2 regions of the Thauera sedimentorum genome follow, and region 1 is predicted to be linked to the other one. Evidence: predicted binding sites of a transcription regulator. Region 1 holds the regulator's gene; the other holds the start of a gene.
What was found. Region 1 encodes HrcA, which represses chaperone genes, less so after heat shock. Its sites were predicted from a motif close to TNTTAGCACTCNNNGNCNNNGAGTGCTAANA; they were not measured.
Positions count from the first base shown of each region.

Region 1 (4,419 bases):
CAACTCGCCACCGGAGGCCACCTTGGCCAGCGGGCGCAGCGGCTGGCTCGGGTTGGCCGCCACCAGGAACTCCACCGTCTCGTCGCCATGCGCCGAACCGTCCGGCAGAGGGATGAGCGACGCCTCGAAGCGCCCGCCGGCCATCGCCAGCGTCTGCATGGCCTCGCTCACCTCGGCAGAGAGCGCAGCTGCGGCCGGACGGCGTAACGCGCCGAGTTGCCGTGCGGCGGTTTCGTAGGCCTTGCGCGCGGCGGCTTCCTGCTCCGCCAGTCGGGCCGGGTCGGCGCTGGCGCTCAACTCTTCCAGCCGCCTGCGCCAGTCCGCCAGCAGGGCGGGCAACGCTTCGGGCGCTGCGCGATGCTTGCGCGCAAGATCGGTCACCGCAGCAATGCGGCCCTCCACCTCGGCCAGGCGCTCGGGGTCGAGGTCCAGCCGATCGCGATAGCGGCGCAGCGCATGCAAGGCCTCGTCCGCCTGGATGGCGGCGTCGGCCAGCAGGCTGCGCACCTCTTCGAGCGATGCGTCGATGCCGGCCATCTCGCCGACCTTGTTGCCCAGGCTGGCGAGCATGGGGGCTGCGGCCAGTTCGCCGTCGCCCAGGGCGACGAGCACCTCGTCGGCGCCGGACATCAGCCCCGCGGCATGTGCGAGGCGCGCGTGTTCCTGGTTCAGCTCCTGCCACTCGTCGGCGTCGAAAGCCAGCTCCTCGAGCTCGCGCACCTGCCAGGCGAGCAGCTCGCGCTCGCGCTCGGAGGCGGCGCTGTCGTGCTCGGCACGCTCGCGCCGCTCGACCGCCTGCCGCCAGTCGCGGTAGCGCGCCGCCACCTCGGCCACCGCCTCGGCGGCCCCCGCGTGGGCGTCGAGCAGCGCCCGCTGCGCGTCGGCACGCAAGAGGGCGTGATGGGCATGCTGGCCGTGGATGTCGCACAGCCACTCGCCGGCCTCGCGCAGCTGCGCCAGGGTGACCGGGGTGCCGTTCAACCAGGCCCGCGAACGCCCGCCCGCCTCCACCACGCGGCGCAGGATGAGCGCCCCGTCCTCGACCTCCAGGGCCTGCTCGGCAAGCCAGGCGGCGAGCGGCCCGTCGGGCGGCAGATCGAACTCGGCGCACACTTCCGCGCGCTCGCGCCCGGTGCGTACCGCGGCGGCATCGGCACGGTCGCCCAGCGCCAGGCCGAGCGCGTCGAGCAGAATGGACTTGCCCGCACCGGTCTCGCCGGTGAGGGCGCCGAAGCCGGCCTCGAAATCGAGCTCCAGGCGGTCGACGATGACGAAATCGCGTATGGTCAGGCGGCGCAGCATGGTGGACGCTGATGTCAGGTGTGGCGCGGAACCGCACTCCAGTGCAGTTTCTCGCGCAGCATGGCGAAGTAGCTGTAGCCCTCGGGGTGCAGCAGGCGGACCTGCAGCGCGGAACGCGTGATGCGCATGCAGTCGCCGGCACGCGCATCGAAGCGCGCCTGGCCGTCGAAATGCACGCGCGCGTCGTGCGGCGGCAGGAGATTGATCTCGATACGGCAGGTGTCCGGCAGGGTCACCGGGCGGGCGGTGAGCGCATGCGGGCATAGCGGCACGATGGCGATGCCGCCGACGCTGGGATGCAGGATGGGGCCGTTGGACGACAGCGCGTAGGCGGTGGACCCGGTAGGGGTGCTGACGATCATGCCGTCCGAACGCTGGGTGTAGACGAACTCGCCGTCTATCGCCACGTCGAACTCGATCATGCGCCCGAGGTCGCCCTTGTTGATCACCACGTCGTTGAGCGCCAGGGTCTGGAACACGCGCTGGCCGCCACGCAGGATCTCGGCGTCGAGCATGAAGCGGGACTCGGCAGTGTAGCGCCCGTCGAGGATCTCGCCGATGCGCTCGGTCGCGTCCTCGCGCGCCACGTCGGTGAGAAAGCCCAGCCGCCCCTGGTTGACGCCGACCAGCGGCACCTCGTGCTCGGCCAGCCGGCGCGCGGTGTTGAGCATGGTGCCATCGCCGCCGAGCACCACCGCAAGATCGGCGCGCGCGCCGATCTCGTCGTAGGTGGCCGGCGGAAACTCGCCGCCCCCCATGCCGATCGAACTCGCGGTGCCCTGCTCGATCAACACCACAAGCCCGCGTTCGCGCAGGAACTCGGCCAGGCGCGACACGGATTCGGCCACGTCTGGGCTCTGGTACTTGCCGATCAGGGCAACGGTGCGAAAGCGCTGGCTCATGGAACGCGATTAAACCACATCCGCCCGGCGCCCGGCAGCGCGCTGCACCGGGGCCCGATCCGCGCTATATTTGCCTCCGCCATGAACACGCTAGACGCCCGCTCGCAGATCCTCCTCAAGACGCTGATCGAACGCTACATCGCCGAAGGCCAGCCGGTCGGCTCGCGGGCGCTGTCGCGTTATTCAGGCCTCGAACTGTCGCCGGCCACGGTGCGCAACGTCATGAGCGACCTGGAGGAGATGGGCTTCATCGCCAGCCCGCATACCTCGGCCGGCCGCATCCCCACCGCGCGCGGCTACCGCTTCTTCGTCGACTCGCTGCTCACCGTGCAGCCGCTGGACAAGTCGCGCATCAGCGCCTTGCGCGGCCAGTTGCAGCCCGACCAGCCACAGCGCCTGATCAGCTCGGCCTCACACCTGCTGTCCGAACTCACCCAGTTCGCCGGCGTGGTGGTCGCCCCGCGCCGCGAGGCGGTGCGCATCCGCCAGATCGAGTTCATCAGCCTGTCCGAAACCCGCATCCTGCTGATCATCGTCACCACCGCGGGCGACGTGCAGAACCGCATCCTGCTCACCCGCCGGCCCTACAGCAGCAACGAGCTGACCGGCGCTGCGAGCTATCTCAACGAGCACTTCGCCGGCCTCGCCTTCGAAGAAATCCGCAGCCGCGTGCAGGAAGAGCTCAAGCAACTGAGCAGCGACATGAGCGAGCTGATGGCCGCGGCGGTGGAAGCCGGCACCGAGGCCACCGCGGAGACCGCGGCCAGCTACGTGATCTCGGGCGAAACCAACCTGCTGGACGTGGAAGACCTGTCGTCCAACATGGTCCGCCTGCGCGAACTGTTCAAGATGTTCGAGAAGCGCACCGGCCTGCTGCAACTGCTCGACCTGTCCAACCGCGCCGAGGGCGTGCAGATCTTCATCGGCGGCGAATCCGGCCTGGCGCCGCTCGACGGCTGCAGCGTGATCACCGCCCCCTACGAGGTCGACGGTCAGGTGGTCGGCTCGGTCGGCGTCATCGGCCCCACGCGGATGGCCTACGACCGGGTGATCCCCATTGTCGACATCACCGCCCGCCTGCTCTCCAACGCACTGTCGACCCGCGACTGACCCATTCCACAAGGACTCCCATGGCCCGCTACCGGCCCGAACCGCCCTACACCCACGGCACGCCCGCACGCACCGCGGTACTGCTGGTCAATCTCGGCACCCCCACCGCGCCCACTGCGGCGGCGCTGCGCCCCTATCTGAAGCAGTTCCTCTCCGATCCGCGGGTGGTGGAGATCCCGCGCGCGCTGTGGTGGCCCATCCTCAACGGCATCATCCTCAACACCCGGCCGAAGAAGTCCGCCGAGAAATACGCCAGCGTGTGGCTGCCGGAGGGTTCGCCGCTGAAGGTGCACACCGAGAAGCAGGCCAAGCTGCTGGCCGGCTACCTCGGCCAGTCCGGCGCACACGGCGTCCGGGTGGACTGGGCGATGCGCTACGGCAGCCCGTCGATTCCCGAGGCCCTGGAGCGCCTGCGCGCCGCCAACTGCACCCGCATCCTGGTGGTGCCGATGTACCCGCAGTACGCGGCCAGCACCACCGCCAGCGTGATGGACGAGGTCGCGCGCTGCCTGCTCGGCTGGCGCAACCTGCCCGAGATCCGCTACGTGCGCAGCTTCCATGACGACCCGGGCTACATTGGGGCGCTGGCCCAGAGCGTGCGCGACCACTGGGTCCGGTCCGGCGAGGGCGACAAGCTGGTGATGAGCTTCCACGGCGTGCCGCGCCGCTCGCTCGACCTGGGCGACCCCTACCATTGCGAGTGCCACAAGACCGCCCGCCTGGTCGGCGAGGCGCTCGGGCTGCCGGCCGAGCGCGTACTGGTCACCTTCCAGTCGCGCTTCGGCAAGGCCGAATGGCTCAAGCCCTACACCCAGCCCACGCTCGAGGCCATGGCGGCCGGGGGCACGCAGCGGGTGGACGTCATGTGCCCCGGTTTCGTCGCCGACTGCCTGGAAACCCTGGAAGAGATCGCCATGGAATGCCGCACCGCCTTCATCGGCGCCGGCGGCCAGCAGTTCGAGTACATCCCCTGCCTCAACGAGAACGACGCCTGGATCGATGCGCTGTGCCGCATCACCCGCGCGCACCTGGGCAACTGGCTGGAACTGCCGGAGCCCGATCCACAGGCGCTGGAGCGCAGCCGGCAGCGCGCCAGGGAACTCGG
Region 1 covers NZ_JACTAH010000001.1:2,059,912-2,064,330, forward strand. The annotation lists gene recN (DNA repair protein RecN) at 1-1,302, opposite strand, end outside; gene IAI53_RS09440 (NAD kinase) at 1,317-2,204, opposite strand; gene hrcA (heat-inducible transcriptional repressor HrcA) at 2,286-3,314, shown strand; gene hemH (ferrochelatase) at 3,335-4,419, shown strand, end outside.

Region 2 (4,419 bases), 1.8 Mb from region 1:
CGCGCGACTACGCGGCCGCACGGCTGTCGGCCAGCAGGGCGGAGGTCGACCCTGAAACGGCCCGCGTCGCCCTGTCGCTGACGGTCGACTCGGGGCCGCCATTCACCCTGGGACCGTTGGCGGTGAGTGGGCTGCGCGATCTGCCGGCCGATCTGGTGGTTCGCCACAGTACGCTGGAGCCCGGCGAATCCTATGATCGCGACCGCCTGCTGGCCTTTCAGGGCACCCTGCAGAACGCGCCGCAGTTCGCCTCGGTGATCGTGGACATCGAGCGCGACCCGGCGCAGGCGGACGGGGTGCCGGTGAGGGTGGAGGTGAGCGAGGCGCAGCCCCGCCGGGCCGGCTTCGGTGCGGGTTACTCGACCAATACCGGCTATCGCGGCGAGTTGAGCTACTCGGACGTCAACCTGCTGGGGCGCGGCTGGGAGCTCTACAGCGGCCTGCGCCTGGAGCAGCGTCGCCAATCGCTGTTCGCCGACGTATTCCTTCCGCCGGTGCAGGCGCGTTATCGCGACAGCTTCGGCGCCCTGGTCGAGCGCAGCGACCTGCAGGGCCTGCGCCTGACCACCCAGGCGGTCGGCGTGGCGCGCGCGACCACGCGCGGCAGCATCGACACCCAGCTGGCGCTGCGCTACCAGCACGAGCGCAGGGTGCCCGACGGCGCGCCGCCGAGCAGCAGCAACACGCTGAGCGCCAACTGGACCTGGTTGCAGCGCAAGGTGGACGACCTGCTCGACCCGCGTGAGGGCTACGTGCTGGAAGTGCAGGCCGGCGGCGGCGCGCGCGCCTTGTTGTCGGACCAGGATTTCGTGCGTCTTTACGGGCGCGTGGTGCGTTACCAGCCGGTGCGCGGGCGAGACGTTCTGATCCTGCGCGCCGAACTCGGCGCCACGCTGGCGCCCAGCCGCGAGGGCATTCCACAGGACTTCCTGTTCCGCACCGGCGGGGCGCAGACGGTGCGCGGCTACGCCTACCAGAGCCTGGGCGTGAGCGAGGGCGAGGCCACCGTGGGCGGGCGCTACATGGCGGTGGCCAGCGCCGAGTATGTACACTGGTTCCGGCCCGACTGGGCGGTGGCCGCCTTCGTCGATGCCGGCGATGCCGCCGACAGCCGGCAAACCCTGGACGCCAAGCTCGGTTATGGTGCCGGGGTACGCTGGGCCAGCCCGGCCGGACCGCTTGCGCTCGATCTCGCCTGGGGGCGGGAAGCGCGCCGCCTGCGCCTGCACTTCGGCATCGCCATCGCCTTCTGAACATGGGACAACAGGACAATCTTGCCGGCCGTGAGCTCGAACGCCTCGCCCAGGTCATCATGCCGGGCGGGTGGGCGGTCGAGCGCGAGCGGCCGATCGCCACCTTGCTGGGTTCCTGCGTGGCGGTGGCGCTCTACGATCCGGCGCTGAAGCTCGGCGGGCTCAATCACTTCATGCTGCCCTGCTTCAACCGCAGCGCCGGGCGCAGCGAGGTGGACGCCCTGCTGGCCGGCGACTTCGCCATGGAAGCCTTGCTCAACGCCATGCTGGCGCGCGGCGCCAAGAAGGCCCGGCTGGTGGCCAAGGCCTTCGGCGGCGGCATGGTGGTCTCATCGCTCGACCGCAGCCAGATCGGCCAGCGCAACGTCGAGTTCACCCGCGAGTGGCTGGCGCGCGAGGGCATCGCGCTGCAGGCCTCCGACTTCCTCGGCCAGTGGTCGCGCAAGGTCGTGCTCGACCCGCGCACCGGCGACGTGTTCTGCAAGCGTGCGGCCAGCACGCTCGCCATCTCGCAGCGCATCGAGAGCCGCGAGCAGGCCTATGCCGAAACCATCGCCGCGCCCAAGCCGAAGGGCAACATCGAACTTTTCTGAAAATCCGCCCTTGAAAAGGCCAGGGGGCGTCCCTATTATTAGCACTCGTCGGCGGCGAGTGCTAACAAAACTGCGAAAGCACCGTTGCCGGAAATCCCAAATTCCCGATTTGCGGCTCGTTCCGCAGACTTAGTGTCAATTCGAAACGAAGGAGTGCTCGATGAAGATTCGTCCCTTGCATGATCGCGTGATCGTCAAGCGTCTGGAAGCCGAACGCAAGACCGCCAGCGGTATCGTGATCCCCGACTCCGCCGGCGAGAAGCCCGACCAGGGCGAAGTGCTGGCCGTCGGCAACGGCAAGATCCTGGACGACGGCAAGGTGCGCCCGATGGCCGTCGCCGTGGGCGACAAGGTGCTGTTCGGCAAGTACGCCGGCCAGACCGTCAAGGTCGAAGGCGAAGAGCTCCTCGTCATGCGCGAGGAAGACATCATGGGCGTGGTCGAGGCCTGAGCCTCCCGTCCGTTCAACGCCGATCCATTACCGAATACTCAAGGAGTTCTGAAGAATGGCAGCTAAAGAAGTCAAGTTTGGCGATTCCGCCCGCGAGCGCATGGTCGCCGGCGTCAACATCCTGGCCAACGCGGTCAAGGTCACCCTGGGCCCGAAGGGCCGCAACGTGGTGCTGGAGCGCTCCTTCGGCGCCCCGACCGTGACCAAGGACGGCGTCTCCGTCGCCAAGGAAATCGAGCTGAAGGACAAGTTCGAGAACATGGGCGCGCAGATGGTCAAGGAAGTCGCCTCCAAGACCTCCGACATCGCCGGTGACGGCACCACCACCGCCACCGTGCTGGCCCAGTCCATCGTTCGCGAAGGCATGAAGTTCGTCGCCGCCGGCATGAACCCGATGGATCTGAAGCGCGGCATCGACAAGGCCGTCGTGGCCACCATCGAAGAGCTGAAGAAGCTCTCCAAGCCCTGCTCGACCAACAAGGAAATCGCCCAGGTCGGCTCGATCTCCGCCAACTCCGACAGCGACATCGGCGACATCATCGCCAAGGCCATGGACAAGGTCGGCAAGGAAGGCGTGATCACCGTCGAGGACGGCAAGTCCCTGCAGAACGAGCTGGACGTGGTCGAGGGCATGCAGTTCGACCGCGGCTACCTGTCGCCCTACTTCATCAACAACCCGGACAAGCAGGTTGCCATCCTCGAGCAGCCCTTCGTCCTGCTGTTCGACAAGAAGATCTCCAACATCCGTGACCTGCTGCCGGTGCTCGAGCAGGTCGCCAAGGCCGGCCGTCCGCTGCTGATCATCGCCGAGGACGTGGAAGGCGAAGCGCTGGCCACCCTGGTGGTGAACAACATCCGCGGCATCCTGAAGACCTGCGCCGTCAAGGCCCCGGGCTTCGGCGACCGTCGCAAGGCCATGCTGGAAGACATCGCCATCCTGACCGGCGGCCAGGTCATCGCCGAGGAAGTCGGCCTGACCCTCGAGAAGGCCACCCTGGACGATCTCGGCCAGGCTGCCCGCATCGAGATCGGCAAGGAAAACACCATCATCATCGACGGCGCCGGCAATGCCGAGCGCATCGAAGCGCGCGTCAAGCAGATCCGCGTGCAGATCGAGGAAGCCACCTCCGACTACGACCGCGAGAAGCTGCAGGAACGCGTGGCCAAGCTGGCCGGCGGCGTTGCGGTGATCAAGGTCGGTGCCGCGACCGAAGTCGAAATGAAGGAAAAGAAGGCCCGCGTGGAAGACGCCCTGCACGCCACCCGCGCTGCGGTGGAAGAAGGCATCGTTCCGGGCGGCGGCGTTGCGCTGCTGCGTGCCCGCGCCAACCTGGCCGGCCTGAAGGGCGACAACCACGACCAGGACGCCGGCATCAAGATCGTGCTGCGCGCCATGGAGCAGCCCCTGCGCGAGATCGTCGCCAACGCTGGTGACGAGGCCTCCGTGGTGGTGAACAAGGTTGTCGAAGGTTCCGGCAACTACGGCTTCAACGCCGCCACCGGCGAGTACGGCGACATGGTCGAGATGGGCGTGCTGGACCCCACCAAGGTGACCCGCACCGCGCTGCAGAACGCCGCGTCCGTCGCCAGCCTGATGCTCACCACCGACTGCATGGTCGGCGAACTGGCCGAAGACAAGCCGGCCGGCGGCATGCCCGACATGGGCGGCATGGGTGGCATGGGCGGCATGGGCATGGGCATGTAAGCTCCGCCCAGGTCATTCGCCTGAAAGATCGGCCCCGCTGCGGCGGGGCCGATTTGCGTTCACGCGCAGCGCGCTGCGCTGGCGCAGGGCATGCGGATGCGGATGCGCGCACGACGCGGGAAGCGTGTGATAATCGGACGGCTCGGGGGAGAGGGAAAAAGGCGGCGGGGAGCGCCCTGCTGCAGGAACGGGACGCTCCCCGGAATGGTCGCCCGGAGGGGCAGCCATTCCCTAGGACCGAGTAAAAGGAGAACAGCGGGTGCAACTGTAGGAGCACGCGCTTACACATAACTTACATCCTGATTCCAATGCGCATTCTCCTCGCTGAAGATGATACGGTCATCGCGGACGGGCTGGCGCGGACCTTGCGCCGTGCCGGCTATGCGGTGGATCACGTGGCCAACGGCGCCGAAGCGG
Region 2 covers NZ_JACTAH010000001.1:213,137-217,555, forward strand. The annotation lists gene IAI53_RS00965 (autotransporter assembly complex protein TamA) at 1-1,253, shown strand, start outside; gene IAI53_RS00970 (chemotaxis protein CheD) at 1,256-1,846, shown strand; gene groES (co-chaperone GroES) at 2,007-2,297, shown strand; gene groL (chaperonin GroEL) at 2,353-4,002, shown strand; gene IAI53_RS00985 (response regulator) at 4,311-4,419, shown strand, end outside.
Region 2: groES (co-chaperone GroES) is a predicted target of HrcA. The motif match lies at 1,883-1,913, and genes of this name have one in related genera.